Regions from separate parts of the Bacillus sp. LR--39 genome, predicted to be linked through region 3. Evidence: riboswitches for the same ligand, from Rfam matches in the RefSeq annotation. Region 3 holds a riboswitch; each other region holds the start of a gene.

Region 1 (5,659 bases), 700 kb from region 3:
GCAGCAATATGCAATCCAGAACCAGCCGACTGCCGTACTGAGCCTGTTTTTCGGCGACCGGTAAATCACCCATGTCAAAAATGAATAGGCAAACAGCGGATAACCCAGCCCTTTAATAAAATACGTGACATACATCACCGGCAAATTAAGATTTTCAAATCCGTATGCGATAAACGCGGCTGTTCCGATAACGTAAAACAACAGCCCCATAAACATCGTCCGCTTTGCGCCGAAGGCTTCGAGGCAGACCCCTGAAAACCAAGACGCCACAGCGAGAGAAATACCGTAAACCGTAAACAGGGATGCTGATTGCTGTACCGTCAAGCCGTTTTCAACTAAAAACGGGCTGAGCCAGCCTTGTTCAAGGCCATCCCCCATCATAAACAGCACGACTCCCAAAAATCCCCAGGCGAGCTGTTTCGGAATTCCTATTTTATTAAGCATTTTTGTTCCTCCTCAGCAAACTTTCATGTTGTCATCTCATCCCCAAGTCAGGCTTTCACCGCCGGCTGAAAACGAGTAAATAACTTTTGCGTATATTTCCATTCTTCATATAGGAAGAGATCCGTCTGATCCGCTTCCGGCTCAATTACCTTTGTGCGGCTCGAAAGCTCTGCTTTCACACCGAGAGCTTCGTTGCAAATCATCGCCGCTCCCATTGCGGATGCCTGGCTGAACCCCTCTCTCTTATAAATTTTCTTTTGGAGAAGGTTAGCAAGAAACTGTGTCAAAGCATCACTTTGGAAACCGCCGCCGCACACCTTCACATAATCTTTTGAAAAGGAAGCCACCTCTGTTAACGCCTCATAGTTCCATTTGATTGAAAAAGCGATTTCCAGCAGTGCGGCTTTGACAAAATGGGCTCTGCTTAAGTTTTGGGACAGCGGGGCGTCAAAAATAAATCCGCCTTTTGCCAGTGCGTTTTTCTCTGGCGATAAATAGGAGCCTAACGCAGAAATACAAGCATGATCATGTTTCGGCAGACTTGCGATTTCCCGTTCCATGACGCCGTAGGATTCATTCGGATAAAAAATGGATTTTAATTTTTGATAATTGAGTCCTGTTACACCCGGATTCGTTTCAAGAAGCCATTGACCTTCTTCTGTATGGCAATTCAGCCATGCATTCTCTAATCTTTCGGTTCCGGTCTCAGCTGTTATCTTTATAATCGGCGTCGTCGTGCCGGATACGATGACGATATCTCCCGGCTTTGCATCTGCACTTTTGATGGCAAGCTGTGTGTCTCCCCCGCCTGCAATCACAGGCACTCTTTCAGAAAGACCGAGAACCGCCGTTTTCTTAAACGTTAACATTCCGACAACCGTCCCAGATCGGACGAGTGAAGGAAGAATGGCAGAAGGCACACCGAAGATGTTGCATAATGTCTCTGACCACGCCTTTTTCCTTACGTCAAACAGCAGTGTTTCAGCAGCCTGTGACGGTTCATAGCTTAAAATACCGCTCAGCTCAAATGTCACCCAGTCACTGATGCTTGTGATGTACTTCACTTCTTTCCATAAAGACGGCTGTCTAGCTTTTAATCCGACAAGTTTCATGGCGGAAAATAAAGCGCTCGGAAGACGTCCGGTTTGCTGATGCACTTCTTCTTTTGCCTCAATCCCGTCTTCCCATTCACGCCCTCTGTTATCAATGTTGGGCAGACCGAGAAATGCCTTTTTATCTTTATTGATCAGAACAATTCCCTGCCTCTGGCTTGTTGAGGTGATTCCGATTAATGTAATATGAGGGCTTTTGCCAATAACCTTCCTTGCCATAGCGCTGATTTGCTTCCATAACTCTTCCGGTGAGAAATATCGTCCGTCCGGATAAAGCGGATCCGTCACATATTCAATGTCTTCCCTTTCAAGCGCGGTCACATCGCCGCCGGCAGTCACGACCGCGACTCGCGCATTCCCCGTCCCGATGTCAAATACAAGGTAGCCTTTTTGTTCATCCATTACAGCCTCCTCCTTCCGGTTCAAGTTCTCTTTTGTTATAAAGTTCACGTATTGAGCAGGTTTGATCTTGTTTCCATTTGAAAAGCGCTTCATTTAAAATCTTCACATGATGATCTTCCACTTCAAATGTTGCGCCCGCTAAATGGGGAGTCGCTAACACATTCGGCAAAGAGATCAATTCATAATCAGAAGATTCAGGCGGTTCGTGATAAAACACGTCAAGGATCGCTCCCTTAATCCGCCGTTCTTTCAGCACCCGCAGCAGCTCTTCCCTGTCTGTAACCGCCGCTCTTGACGTATTGACAAAAACAGCTTCCTGTTTCATCAATTGAAAGTGCCGGGCGCCGATAAGGCCGATGGTTTCTTCTGTGCGCGGCAAGTGAACGGAAACAATATCACTTTCAGAAAATACCCGTTCAATCGTCGTTTTTTCATACTCCCGGTTTTCATGACGGACAAATGGGTCATAGTAAAGCACCTTGCAGTCAAAAGCGGCCAATAGCCGGGCGATTCTCTGTCCGACAGCTCCGAAACCGATAAGGCCGACTGTTTTCCCCGTCAGCTCATTTCCTCTGAATTTGACGTAAGCCTGCAAATATTCACCATTCCACTTCCCGTCCTTCAGCCACTGAAGGGAAGAATACGTATGACGTAAAAATGAAATCACATTTCCGATAAACATTTCAGCAACAGCCTGGGCATTGCGGGCCGGTGTAAAGAAAACGGGGATTTTTCTTTTAGTCGCCGCCGCAATATTCACATTAGACGGCGTTCCTCTGCAGACACCGATAAAAGCGGAATCGGGCAATATGTCAATAACACGCTCAGACACCTCATCAAGTTCAGTAATAAGCCCCGACGCGTTTGTCTCTTGAATCATTCGGATTAATTCATCTTCCCGATAGGCCCGGCCGTTCTTCTTCCACGGCCGGTGCACAGTCCGGCCGAACAGCTCAGTCAGCTCCTTCAGCCCCTCGTCGTGATATGGCGAGGTAATTAAAACCGTCATGGTGCAAAACATCCTTTTCACATAAATTTTTTCATAAAAAAATCTCTTTCCCCAAAGAAGGAAAGAGATTCATATACCGTCTTTATGCGCTTGAAGCGCACAAATATGTATAGATCATTCTTTCCTATCTTTCAAGCATGCGCTTGCTGGAATTGGCACAATAAATGTTGCCGAGGTTTCATAGGGCCAGTCCCTCCACCTCTCTGGATAGAAAATAAAATGATGAAATTGTCAGGCTGTTTAAAAGAATAAACTCATCATAGAAAAGTCTTTCCGTGATGTCAACACTTTTTTTCTGAATTGACGTTCGATTTTGAAATGTTATAATGCTTACAATATAAACAAAGAGGAGAAATGGGCTATGAATTCTGCTGCAACACAGCCGAACGGGGTCTTTAAGTCGGTATGCTCACTAGACTGTCCCGATCAATGCGGCTTGCTTGTGACAAAAAAAGACGGAAAAATCGTTAACATTCAGGGAGACCCCGATCACCCGGTCACATCAGGGAATATTTGCAACAAAGTCAGACACATGGCTGAGCGTATTTATGATGAGAAGCGCTTAACCGTTCCGTTAAAACGGATCGGTAAAAAAGGTGAAGCCGCGTTTGCGCCTATTTCCTGGGAGGAAGCGTTCAATACGATCAGTGCGCGCTGGAAAGAGCTTATTGCCGAAGAAGGAGCGGAAAGCATTCTTCCGTACAGCTTTTACGGCAACATGGGAAAACTGGCGGCAGAGGGAATGGACCGCCGTTTTTTCCATCGTCTCGGAGCGAGTCATCTCGAACGGACGATTTGCAGCAAAGCCGGATCTGAAGGCTATAACTATACAATGGGTGAAGGAGCGGGTACTGATCCGGAGGAGACCATACATGCAAAGCTCTTTATTTTTTGGGGGATCAATGCCGTCAGCACGAATATGCACCAAGTCATGATTGCTCAAAAAGCCCGGAAAAAAGGGGCTAAAATTGTCGTTATCGATGTACATAAGAACCAAACCGGCCGGCTTGCCGATTGGTTTATTCCCATTCGGCCCGGCACAGATGCCGCACTCGCCCTCGGTATCATGCATGTCTTATTCGACGAAAACCTTCACGATGAAGCATTTCTCACAGAATACACCGAAGGCAGTGACGAATTAAAAGCGCATGTTCAACACTATGATCCGGAAACAGTTTCTGCTATTACAGGCGTTAAAGCCGACGATATCAGACGCCTTGCGAGAATGTACGGGGAAACCTCCCCTTCCCTTATCAGGATCGGAAACGGCATTCAGCACCATGACAATGGCGGAATGATCGTCCGCACAGTTGCCTGTCTACCGGCTGTTACAGGACAGTGGCTCAACACCGGTGGAGGCGCAATCAAGCACAACAGCGCGGTATTAAACTATAACAGACAAGCGCTCCAGCGGCCTGATCTGCTTTACGGCAAAAAGCCACGATCATTTAATATGAACAGGCTCGGAAGCGTTCTGTTAGAAACAAAACCGCCCGTGCGCTCCCTGTTTATTTACGGTACGAATCCCGCAGTGGTTGCGCCGGAAGCGAATAAAGTCAGAAAAGGCCTGCTGCGTGAGGATTTATTTACAGTCGTTCACGATCTGTTTTTAACGGAAACCGCCAAATATGCGGATATCGTGCTCCCTGCTGCATCCGCTTTTGAAAACACGGATTTTTACACGTCTTACTGGCATCATTTTATTCAGCTGCAAAAACCGGTGATCGAACCCTACGGGGACAGCAAATCGAATACGGAAGTGTTCCGTTTGCTTGCCGGGGCAATGGGATTTACCGAGCAGGAGCTTCAGGATTCCGATGAAGAATTGATCAGACAGGCGCTGGACTTTCCCGACAATCCGTATATCGAGGATATTGATTACGAAGCGCTCTCACGCCATTCCTTCATGAAAGCCAAACGGAAAAAACCGCTTTTTCCGGGAAAGCTCAAGACACCGAGCGGAAGAATTGAATTATATTCGGAAAAGATGAAACAGGACGGTTATCCCGCGCTGCCGACACATATCCCTCTTGAGAGCGATGACGATTTTCCGCTTTTATTTGTCCCGGGACCGAATCATAATTTTTTAAATTCGACATTTTCGAATAATGAAAAACACGTAAAACTGGAAAAAGCGCCAAAGCTTTTTATTCATACAGAGGATGCTGTACGCCGGAACATAGAAGACGGGGAAACCGTTAGAGTTTGGAATCACCGCGGCGAGTGTGAATTAACAGCTTCGGTCGGCGAACAGGTGCTTCCCGGCGTTGCAGTCAGCCAAGGTCTTTGGGCCGATATGGATGATAAAAAACAGCTCGTCAATTCGCTCACGCCCGATCGGCTGGCGGATATGGGCGGAGGCGCTGTTTTCTTCTCCGGAAAGGTGCAGGTGGAAAAGCTCAGCAATCAAAACCGTCCGCAATAAACGCCCGACGGTTTTGCTGAAGGCTGAATCCAAAATGATAACGTTTATTGGAGGTTTGGATATATTACCGGCATTGGAATCGCTTTAGCCGGATATTTCATCGGAGACGGATTGAAAAACTTTAAATCACCTGATCCTCATGAACACACTGACCACATTCTCATTAAAGAAAAAGATCTGCACTTCTATATTGGTTATTATTTAGGAGTTACGAAGGAAGAAGCAAAACAAATCGTGCCCGACACCTCTGACATTCCGCATATCACG
Region 2 (5,659 bases), 1.6 Mb from region 3:
CATAAAAAATGTCGGCATGGTACGCCCCGGAAGAATCGTTCAATTCGCTTCCCAAGGCTTTGTCGTGTTTGCGCCTTATTACAGAGGCAACCAGGGCGGCGAGGGAAATGAAGATTTTGCGGGAGAGGACAGAGAGGATGCGTTTTCCGCTTTTCGCCTGCTTCGGGAGCATCCGAACGTCAGGGAAGGGCGGGTGCATATTTTCGGTTTTTCCCGGGGCGGAATCATGGGGCTTTTAACCGCGATTGAAATGGGGCATCAAGCGGCTTCGCTCGTATCATGGGGCGGTGTGAGCGATATGGTGCTTACTTATGAAGAGCGGAAGGATATGCGGCGGATGATGAAGCGGGTGATCGGCGGCACGCCGAAAAAGGTGCCGGATGAATACAGATGGCGTTCGCCGTTTGAAAAAGCAGACCGCATTCAGGCCCCTGTGCTGCTCATCCATGGAGAGAATGATGAGAATGTTTCGATCGAACACGCCCGGCTGATCGAGGACAAGCTGAAAGAGGCGGGGAAACCGGTGGAAACTTGGTATTACAGCGGTTTTACGCATTATTTTCCGCCGCAGGAAAACAGACGCATTGTCCGGCGGCTGGCAGAATGGATGAAGACGCGGTAAGATGCCTGATTTATGATATGATAATAAAGAATAAGAGAATGAAAGGGGATTTTCATTTTGGGAATGCCTGTTGAATTTAATACCATGATTGTGACAAAAGGCAATGAAAAACGGATAGAGGAAAATATCTTTTTATTGGAGAAAGAGGGCTACCGCGTCTATCCTCTTGATATTCCGATGGACGTGCGCAAAACGAAAACCGGCGAGAAATCCGGCACCGGCGAGGTCCAAAAGCTCGAATGGGCGAACGGCCGGACAAGCATTACATACAGACTCACGTCGCTTCATTCGACAAACTGAAAAAACAAAAGCCGAGGGCATAAACGCCCTTGGCTTTTTTGATTACACGAGAGGTCCGCCGGCTTTGGCAATCGAGTCTGCATGGGAAAACTTTTTAAAGTTTTCTTTAAACTCATTGGCTAAAAACAGCGCTTTTTCGTTGTATGCTTGTTTATCGCTCCACGTGTTTTCAGGCTGAAGAACTTCATCCGGCACGCCCGGAACATGAACGGGGCTGCGCAGGCCGAAAATGCTGTCTGCCGTCATGTCAGTCTGGTTCAGTCTGCCTTCAATAGCGGCCTTAACCATCGCTCTTGTATACGAAAGTTTCATCCGTTCTCCGACTCCGTACCCTCCGCCGGTCCAGCCTGTGTTGACCAGAAAGACTTGAACGCCGTGTTCGTCGATTTTATGCCCGAGCATTTCGGCATATACATGCGCCGGAAGCGGAAGGAACGGTGAACCGAAGCACGTCGAGAAAGTCGTTTGCGGAGATGTCACGCCGCGCTCGGTTCCCGCGAGTTTACTGGTGTACCCGCTTAAGAAATGATACATCGCCTGTTCCTTCGTCAGTTTGCTGATCGGAGGAAGCACGCCGAATGCGTCCGCCGTTAGAAAGACGATCGCCTGCGGATGGCCGGCAATGCTCGGCTGCACGATATTGCCGATCATCTCAATCGGATATGCGGCTCTTGTGTTTTCCGTGTAGAAGGAATTGTCGTAATCCGCTTCACCCGTTTTTTCATCAAGCACGACATTCTCAAGAACAGACCCGAAGCGGATCGCACGAAAAATCTGCGGTTCTTTTTCCTCGCTCAGATTGATACATTTAGCGTAACATCCGCCTTCAATGTTGAAAACGCCGGAATCTGACCAGCCGTGCTCGTCATCGCCGATCAGTTTGCGGTCTGCATCGGCTGAAAGCGTCGTTTTCCCTGTGCCGGAAAGGCCGAAAAACAGGGCGACATCGCCTTTTTCACCGACGTTGGCTGAGCAATGCATCGGCAGTATATCCTGCTGCGGAAGCAGGAAGTTCATAATGGAGAATATTGATTTTTTCATTTCTCCGGCGTATTCGGTGCCGCCGATTAAAATGACGCGTTTTTCGAAAGAGACAATGATAAACGTTTCCGAATGCGTGCCGTCCGTCTCCGGATCTGCTTTAAAATGCGGAGCCGAGAGAATGGTGAAAGGCTGCGCTTGCGGATCTCTTTCATCCGTCTCCGGTCTGATAAACAGCTGGCGCGCGAATAAATTGTGCCACGCAAATTCATTTACGACCGTAATCGGCAGTCTGTATTTTTCATCCGCTCCCGCGAATCCTTCAAAAACAAACAGTTCATCCCGCTGTTTTAAGTAGCTGACGACTTTGGCGTACAGCTTTTCAAACGCCTCTTCAGAAATGGGCTGATTCACCGCGCCCCAATCAATTTGATTTTCTGTGCTTTGTTCACGTACGATAAATTTATCTTTAGGTGACCGGCCTGTATATGCGCCGGTGGTGGCGCGTACGGCGCCCGTTGATGTCAGCGTTCCTTCATTTCGGCTGATCACTTTTTCGGTAAGTTTTGGAGCCGATAAATTATGATGCACATTCGGACTTGCAAGTAATGCTTGAAGATCTGCGGTTAAATCAACTAATTTCATAAAAACCTTCCTTTGCCGGTTTATTTGTATTTCGCTGAATGTGGAATTAGTATAACATATATCTGAAAATAGTCTATACTATTTGAGGTTTTTTGTTTGTGTTTTTCCATTGCTTCCCGAAATAAAGGCGCGTAATCGCTTTAATTCATATTGACACTTTCCGCCCTTTTACGATAAGATATTTCATTGAGCGGATACTCTTATCCCGAGCTGGCGGAGGGACAGGCCCGATGAAGCCCAGCAACCGGTTTCTCTGTAAAAAAGCAGGTGAAAACACTGTGGGAAACCAAGGTGCTAACCTGATGCAAGGTTTAATATTTTCCTTGAGCGATAAGAGTGAAAGGCACACAGACCAAACCCTTTCCTCGAGTGGAAAAGGTTTTTTTATTTCATAAAATATGCCAATTAACATTCTCTGATATAGTATGACATTGTATTAAGAGGGAGCGAGTTCCGTATCATATGAGAAGGTCTTGTAAAAGATCTTTTTTCAGGAGGAAAAGTGAATGAGTAAAAACCGTCGACTATTTACATCTGAATCTGTTACTGAGGGTCATCCGGACAAAATCTGTGACCAAATTTCTGACAGTATCTTAGATGAGATTTTAAAAAATGACCCGAACGCGCGCGTGGCCTGCGAAACATCTGTAACGACAGGACTTGTGCTGGTAAGCGGAGAGATTACTACATCAACATACGTTGACATTCCGAAAACAGTCCGTGAAACGATTAAAGAAATCGGCTACACACGCGCCAAATATGGATTTGATGCGGAGACTTGCGCTGTTTTAACATCAATTGATGAACAGTCTGCGGATATCGCAATGGGTGTCGATCAGGCTCTTGAAGCGCGTGAAGGCACAATGAGCGATGCTGAAATCGAAGCAATCGGAGCGGGAGACCAAGGCCTGATGTTCGGTTATGCGTGTAACGAAACGAAAGAGCTTATGCCGCTTCCGATCTCTTTGGCGCATAAATTAGCCCGCCGTTTGAGCGAAGTCCGCAAAGAAGACATTCTTCCGTACCTTCGCCCTGACGGCAAAACGCAAGTTACCGTTGAATATGATGAAAACAACAAGCCGGTCCGCATCGACGCGATCGTCATTTCAACTCAGCACCACCCGGAAATTACGCTTGAGCAGATTCAGCGCAATCTGAAAGAGCATGTCATTAACCCAGTCGTGCCTGAGGAACTGATCGATGAAGAGACAAAATACTTCATCAACCCTACGGGACGTTTCGTAATCGGCGGACCTCAAGGTGATGCGGGTCTTACCGGCCGTAAAATCATCGTTGACACATACGGCGGATATGCACGCCACGGCGGCGGTGCATTCTCCGGTAAGGATGCGACGAAGGTAGACCGTTCTGCGGCATACGCTGCGAGATACGTAGCGAAAAACATCGTGGCAGCAGGTCTTGCTGATTCTTGTGAAGTGCAGCTTGCATACGCAATCGGCGTGGCACAGCCTGTTTCTATTTCCATCAATACATTTGATACAGGAAAAGCTTCTGAAGAAAAACTGATCGAAGTCGTACGGAATAACTTCGACCTGAGACCTGCCGGCATTATTAAAATGCTTGATCTGCGCCGCCCGATCTATAAGCAGACAGCTGCTTACGGCCACTTCGGACGTCATGATGTGGATCTTCCTTGGGAGCGTACTGACAAGGCGGATGCGCTTCGCAAAGAAGCACTAGGAGAATAATTTTATAGCCGCTTACTTAAGCGGCTTTCCCTTTTTGTAGATGCTGCCATGCTTATTTTTTACATAGCGTGAAACCAATGGCGTAACAAAGCGTCTATAAAAAGGGGGTCCAATTAGAAAATTACACTTATGGAGGCTATACTATGTGTGGATTTGTCGGTGTTTTTAATAAGCATCCATTAACTCAAACCGCAGATCAAGAAGAGCTAATCAAACAAATGAACCAAATGATCGTTCACCGCGGTCCTGACAGCGATGGGTATTATCATGACGAGCACGTCGGATTCGGCTTCAGACGGCTCAGTATTATTGACGTAGAAAACGGCGGACAGCCTTTATCATATGAAGACGAAAAATATTGGATCATTTTTAACGGCGAAATCTATAACTACATTGAATTGAGAGAAGAACTTGAAGCGAAAGGCTACACTTTCAATACAGATTCCGATACCGAAGTGCTCCTTGCGACATACCGTCATTATAAAGAAGAAGCCGCTTCAAAGCTTCGCGGAATGTTTGCGTTTTTAATCTGGAACAAAGCTGACCGCGTCATGTACGGCGCGAGAGACCCGTTCGGCATTAAACCGCTGTATTACACAACGATCGGGGACAAAGTATATTTTGCCTCTGAGAGAAAGAGTTTAATGGCCGCTCAAAACGGTATTGATCTCGATACAGCTTCTTTACAGCAATATATGTCTTTCCAATTCGTTCCTGAACCGAGCACGCTTGACGCTGAAGTGAAAAAAGTCGAGCCGGGCAGCCAGTTTACGATCCGTCCGGAAGGCGATATCGCGTTTAAAACATATTTCAAAGCGAACTTTAAGCCTGTTCAGTCTGATGAAGATAAATTGGTGAAAGAAGTCAGAGACGCAATCTTTGACTCTGTCAAAGTTCACATGAGAAGTGACGTGCCTGTCGGTTCATTTCTATCCGGCGGTATCGACTCTTCTTTTATCGTCTCAGTTGCGAAAGAATTTCACCCGAGCCTTAAAACATTTTCCGTCGGTTTTGAGCAGCAGGGCTTCAGTGAGGTTGACGTAGCGAAGGAAACGGCTGCCGCGCTCGGGATTGAAAACATCAGCAAAGTCATTTCTCCCGAGGAGTATATGAACGAGCTTCCGAAAATCGTCTGGCACTTTGATGACCCGCTTGCAGATCCGGCGGCGATTCCTTTGTACTTTGTCGCGAAAGAAGCGAAAAAACATGTAACGGTCGCGTTATCCGGGGAAGGCGCGGACGAGCTGTTCGGCGGGTACAATATTTACCGCGAACCGCTTTCGCTTAAACCGTTTGAACGCATTCCGTCCGGTCTGAAAAAAATGCTTCTTCATGTGGCGTCCGTCATGCCTGAAGGAATGAGAGGGAAAAGCCTCTTAGTCCGCGGCTGCACACCGCTTGA
Region 3 (5,659 bases):
TGATACGCATTCATCAGACAGTCCAGTTCCTGGCTGTGCCTGATCGTGTCATATCCTGTAAACCCTTGCCTGTTAGCCGCATCTATCATCATTTTTCTTTTTTTATCAATAGATACAAGCAATTTTTCTTGTTCAGAATAACTGCCCATTCACTTCACCCCTCACCGCTAAAAGAATAGGAAACAAGTTTGATTGGGTTATTGAGCATTATTACAGATTATACTTTATTTGTAAACATTTTTTTACTAAATAACTTATTTTTTCATTTCGTATTGGAATCTTTGCATGAATACGAGAATAATACCCATTCGGGTAATGATATAAACAGAATGCGGCATATTCAAGATTTAAAAAACAGCCACAGCTGACTTTACATTACAATAAAAAACCTCTCATGCCGGCGGGGGCATGAGAGGTTCGGACGTCTATCAGTTTTGCACACTTTCATTCTCGTAAATCGGCACCCAGCCCTCAGTCGTCACGAAGATTCGGATTGCGACGACCCGGCGGTCTTCCTGAAGCGTAAAGTAGTGGCGGATGTTCTCCGGAACTGAAATCAAATCTCCCGGATTTAAACGAACGTCGAAAAATGTGCCGTCTTTGCCTTGAATGACGAAGATGCCGTGTCCGCTGACGATAAAGCGGACTTCATCATCCGTGTGGTGATGTTCTCTTTGGAAATTTTTTAATAATTCATCAAGATTCGGCGTGGTATCTGATAAAGAAATGACATCCTGAGACTGATATCCGCGCCGGGCTGAAATGTCCTGAATCTCCGTGTCAAACGCCGCGAGAATCCGTTCTTTTTCATCTTCGGTTAGATCGAATTTTTCCGAAAGCCCAGACGGAAGTTTTTCAATGTTCCACTGCTCATAGATCACCTCTTGTTCGTCTAAGAAGCGCGCTACTTCTTCCTGTTTTTCAATGAGCGTATTCTTTTCGTCATGAATTCTGATGGTCGCCATTTTCTATTCCTCCTTTTATTTTACCAGCTGCGGACGAAGTGACAGAAGCTTGAGGTGACAGCTGAATAAAAATTCATAGGCTTCCAGCACCCTTTTCGCTTCAAATGCGGTCCGCCCCCATGCCGTAATGCCGTGATTGCGGATTAACACCGCGCCTGCGCCGGCGTCCGCATGGTGTGCGAAGTTTTCGGCCAATGCCGGGATGTGCGCCGGATTGTCAATGATCGGAACGGTCACGGACGCGTTTTCCTCCCATAATCCGAGCGCCTTAATCATCTCCTGCCCCTGAAAAGTGATTTGTTTTTCATCCCCGTAAAGCTCTGAGATGACATTATTATTGACGGTATGGACATGCAGACAGCAGCCGGCGTCTGTCTTTTGGTATAAGTAAGTATGGAGAAGCGTTTCCGCTGAGGGTTTTAAAGAATGGCCGGTCTCAGCGGGCTTCCCGTTCTTATCGATTAAGAGAAAATCTTCGTCTGTTTCTTTTCGTTTGTCTTTTCCGCTCGCCGTAACGAGAAAAGTCAGCGGCCCGTCGGATACTTTGATGGAAAGATTCCCGCTCGTTGCCGGGAACCAGTCTCTTTCGGCCAGTTCGCGTTTTACCTCGGCAAGTTCGCGCCAGCGTTCTTCTTTTGCAGCCATGCCTGCACCTCCCCGATGTTTTCAATGCCTGTTTTCACCTCATGAAAATCTTGAAAAGGCAGATGCCGGAGGCCGAGTTCTTTGCATTCAGTCAAAAGATAATCTCTCGCAAAGCACATATCCGATAACTTTGCAGCCTCGACATCCGTGACCGAATCACCGATCATAACGAGAAATTTCTGCTGATCGGATAGCTTACGGATGACTGACGGTTTGCAGCAGCCGCATTGATTGGTACATTCTCCGTCACAGGCGTGCGGCCAGTCTATATGAATATATTCATTGTCAAAGGATGCATGATTGCAGAAAATCCGCTCCTTTTCTACGATCCCTTCCAAAAGCGGATGCACAAAAAAGTCCATTCCCCCGCTTACGATATAAAACGGGAGGCCGTTTGACCGGACAAACGAGACAAAATCCAAAAAGCCGTCCCGTATTTTCGCATCCTTCAGGATAAAACCGGTCAGTTCTTCTTTTAAGCTGCTCGGCAGCAGTCCGAACATCCGTCCGACTCCTTCTTGGATTGATATGCTTTTAGACAGAACACCGTCTTTTATTTCAAGCCACTCAGGAGGCGCGAATTCTTTCATCATGCTGACAATGTTGTCGTTCATGGTGACCGTTCCGTCGAAATCACAAATAATCAGCGGTGTGCGGGTCATACGGCTTCCACCCTTCCCCATTTGTCTAACGCGAGCTGAAGATCTTTGCACGACGCGGCTTTTTCTTCAATCGGCTGTGCTTCAAGCACCGCATCAATGACGGCGCGGAACGCTTTTCCGCCGCCCTCGGCTCCTTTCGGATGGCCGTGAATGCCTCCGCCGGCATTGATGATGTAATCGATGCCGAAATCGCGCATCAATAATGGCACCATACCGGGGTGAATGCCTGCTGACGGGACGGCAAACGACGGATGAAAGACATCGTCTTTTACACATTCATCATGGATTGCAAGTGCGGACTCCTTCGGAAGAGCAACGGATCCGTAAGGTGACGGAAATAAACTGAAATCAGCGCCGCAATAGCGGTTCAGCTTGCCGAGCAAAAGCGCATGCGACAAGCCGTAAACGGGAGATGATGTGAACGCGCCGCTGACTGCCGGATGCGCCATGATCGGAAGCGGGATTTCCCTGTCTTCAGCAAGGCTCTGCATCACATCTAAACCGTAAGCGAACACATTCAATAAAAGCGCGTCCGCCCCGAGTTCTGCCGCGCGCCTCGCTTTATCCCGCAATTCAGCGGTCCTTCCCGTAAGGTTTACGGCATACAGCGTTTTATGCCCCGTCTCCTCCCGGGTTTCCTTCAGGACTTGTTTTCCTTCGATAATGCGGGTTTCAAACGGAGCCAGTTCATTTTCAAAGAAAATTTCGTCATCTTTAATCAGATCCACGCCGCCGAGCGCCTGCTGTCTGAGCTGATCTTTAATGTCGGCGAGATCCCGTCCGATCACGCCTTTAAATATGCTCATCAGAAGCGGTCTTTCAAATTCGCCCAGCAGTTTGCGGATGCCGTATATACCGAATTTCGGCCCGGGAAGGGAGCGTTTAAACCCTTCGGAAAATTCAAGATCAGTCAATTTTATTTTTCCGTCCAGTGACAGCTTTCCGAATACCGTCGTCAGGACGGCCGGGATATCTCTTGAAAAGTTCGCCTCGGGATAGGCGATGGTGATGACGGATTGTGTTTCGTTTTCTGAGGTTCCTTCTTTCTCCTCAACTTTTACGACCCGCCCTTTATGTTTTCTGAGCTGTTCCTGCTTCACCAGGGGCAGTTCAGTCCAGGAGCCTACCGTCAGCCCCGCCGCAATCTGTTCCGCCCGCTTTTCACTGTCCGTTGTGTCTGTCAGAAGATATGTTGCCAATACTTCGCTCATGCGTGAACGCCTCTCTTTCTTTCGCAAAACATAAAAAAACCTCTTCCGTATGAGCAGAAAGAGGCTTCGTGTTATGTCCGAATCTTATCTCTCAGCTCCTGCTGCAAGAATTAGCACCGTGCTTTATCAGTCGGTTGCCGGGCTTCATCGGGCTCGTCCCTCTGCCTGCTCTTGATAAGAATAATGATTTTATAAAGTATTTTGAATTATCGCATTGTTATCCTGATATGTCAATGCTTTTTCGGGTGAAAAGATTCAGTTTCCCGATCCGTTCCGCAGCTTCTTTAAGTCTTTCTTCACTTGTCAGAAGACCGACTCTTATATAGCCTTCCCCCCATTTTCCGAACCCGTTTCCCGCAGCGACCGCGACATCCGCTTTCTCGAGCAGCAGGTCTGAAAACGACTGTGACGTATAACCGTCAGGCACAGGGAGCCATGCAAAAAAGGAGCCCGCCGGAGCCGTCACATCCCAGCCGATATCGCGGCAGGCTTCAATCCATGCATTACGTCTCGATTCATATCTGTCATTTTGCGCTGCGACGCATGCCTGATCCGCTAAAAGAGCGGCTGCCGCCGCCTGCTGCGCCGCGGGAAACAGGCTGACAAACATATGATCCTGATAAAGGTTGATCGCTTCGATGACAGAAGCGTTTCCGACGGCAAATCCGACCCGCCAGCCCGCCATATTATACGTTTTGGACAAGGTATAGATTTCGATTCCCGTCTCTTTTGCGCCTTCGGTCTGCAAAAAGCTCAGCGGTTTATGCCCGTCAAAGCCGACGGCTCCGTACGCGAAATCATGAACGACACAAATGCCGTTTTGTTCCGCAAAACCGACCGTCTCCTCGAAAAACGCCTCTGTTGCCACAGCGCCGGTCGGATTATTCGGATAATTGAGATACAGCAGCTTCGCCTCGCTCCGCACCTTTTCAGGAATTACGCTGTAATCAGGGAGAAACCCTCTTTCTTCTGTCAGCGGCATCATTTCCATTTTCGCTTTCGCAAGGGCGACGCCTGACCAGTAATCAGGATATCCGGGATCAGGCACCAGAATGGTATCTCCCGGGTTTAAAAGACATTGCGGAAGCTCAACAAGTCCCGCCTTGCCTCCGAACAGCACGGCGACTTCCGTTTCCGGATCAAGCGTGACCCCGTACTCCCTTTCATAAAATGCAGCGGCTGCTTTTTTGAAGCTGTAAGCGCCCCGGAATGATGAGTATTTATGATTTTCCGGCCTTTCGACGGCGCGCTTCATTTCTTCAACGATATGCTGAGGCGTCGGCTGATCAGGGTTTCCCTGCCCTAAATTGATGACATCTCTGCCTTCTTTCAGCTTTTGATTCACTTTTTGCACCAATGATGCGAAAAATTGTTCCGGCAGCTGTTTGAGTACATCTGAGATTTCAAAGTTCATATTTTCACCTTCTAAAAATGTCTTGAAATGATAGTCCATCATCATATATGGTTAAATAAAAAAAGTAAAGAGAAACTTGAGGTGTTAAAAAATGAAATGGACCGTTTCCTGTTTGCAATTTGATATTTCATACGGAAATCCTTCAGAAAACTTTAAAAAAGCAGAATCTTTGATTAAGCAAGAAAGCCGCCATGCGGATGTAATCGTGCTTCCTGAGTTGTGGACGACCGGCTATGATCTCACACGGCTAGACCAGCTGGCGGATGAAAACGGCAAAGTTTCGGAACAATGGCTTAAAGAAACGGCAAAAACATACAACGTACACCTCGTTGCCGGATCTTTTGCGGTTAAAGAAGGCGAAAATGTCTATAACACCATGTACATCGCCGATAACAGCGGACAGATCGTGAAGCGGTATCAGAAAGCCCATCTGTTTCAGCTGATGGATGAACACCTTTACTTGGCAGCAGGAAACAGCGACGGTTCCTTTGAGCTTGACGGTGTCAAGTGCGCCGGGCTGATCTGCTATGATATCCGTTTCCCCGAATGGATCAGAAAGCATACGTCCCAGGGCGCGAATGTCCTGTTTATCTCTGCGGAATGGCCTCTGCCCCGCCTTGATCATTGGCGAAGCCTGCTTATCGCCAGAGCAATTGAAAACCAATGTTTTGTCGCAGCCTCTAACTGCACGGGGTCCAATCCCGATAATGAATTTGCCGGCCACAGCCTGATTATTGACCCGTGGGGCCGGATTTTAGCCGA

What was found. A riboswitch is a leader RNA that binds a small molecule or an ion and turns the genes downstream of it on or off. The one in region 3 is predicted to bind S-adenosylmethionine.
Region 1: linked by a shared signal. The riboswitch ahead of ACWHAR_RS04855 (2-hydroxyacid dehydrogenase) and the one ahead of mtnW (2,3-diketo-5-methylthiopentyl-1-phosphate enolase) in region 3 are both predicted to bind S-adenosylmethionine.
Region 2: linked by a shared signal. The riboswitch ahead of metK (methionine adenosyltransferase) and the one ahead of mtnW (2,3-diketo-5-methylthiopentyl-1-phosphate enolase) in region 3 are both predicted to bind S-adenosylmethionine.

Annotation. Positions count from the first base shown of each region.
Region 1 is NZ_JBSIOT010000001.1:905,560-911,218, reverse strand. Features, by position in the region: gene ACWHAR_RS04865 (RbtT/DalT/CsbX family MFS transporter) at 1-444, opposite strand, end outside; gene ACWHAR_RS04860 (FGGY-family carbohydrate kinase) at 492-1,958, opposite strand; gene ACWHAR_RS04855 (2-hydroxyacid dehydrogenase) at 1,951-2,967, opposite strand; SAM riboswitch class I at 3,089-3,181, opposite strand; gene ACWHAR_RS04850 (molybdopterin oxidoreductase family protein) at 3,329-5,392, shown strand; gene ACWHAR_RS04845 (hypothetical protein) at 5,504-5,659, shown strand, end outside.
Region 2 is NZ_JBSIOT010000001.1:21,606-27,264, forward strand. Features, by position in the region: gene ACWHAR_RS00230 (alpha/beta hydrolase family protein) at 1-622, shown strand, start outside; gene ACWHAR_RS00235 (DUF2584 domain-containing protein) at 680-922, shown strand; gene pckA (phosphoenolpyruvate carboxykinase (ATP)) at 965-2,548, opposite strand; SAM riboswitch class I at 2,746-2,885, shown strand; gene metK (methionine adenosyltransferase) at 3,055-4,257, shown strand; gene asnB (asparagine synthase (glutamine-hydrolyzing)) at 4,401-5,659, shown strand, end outside.
Region 3 is NZ_JBSIOT010000001.1:1,605,661-1,611,319, forward strand. Features, by position in the region: gene ACWHAR_RS07510 (aspartyl-phosphate phosphatase Spo0E family protein) at 1-149, opposite strand, end outside; gene ACWHAR_RS07515 (1,2-dihydroxy-3-keto-5-methylthiopentene dioxygenase) at 429-965, opposite strand; gene ACWHAR_RS07520 (methylthioribulose 1-phosphate dehydratase) at 981-1,610, opposite strand; gene mtnX (2-hydroxy-3-keto-5-methylthiopentenyl-1-phosphate phosphatase) at 1,568-2,272, opposite strand; gene mtnW (2,3-diketo-5-methylthiopentyl-1-phosphate enolase) at 2,269-3,483, opposite strand; SAM riboswitch class I at 3,565-3,664, opposite strand; gene ACWHAR_RS07535 (pyridoxal phosphate-dependent aminotransferase) at 3,701-4,897, opposite strand; gene ACWHAR_RS07540 (carbon-nitrogen family hydrolase) at 4,989-5,659, shown strand, end outside.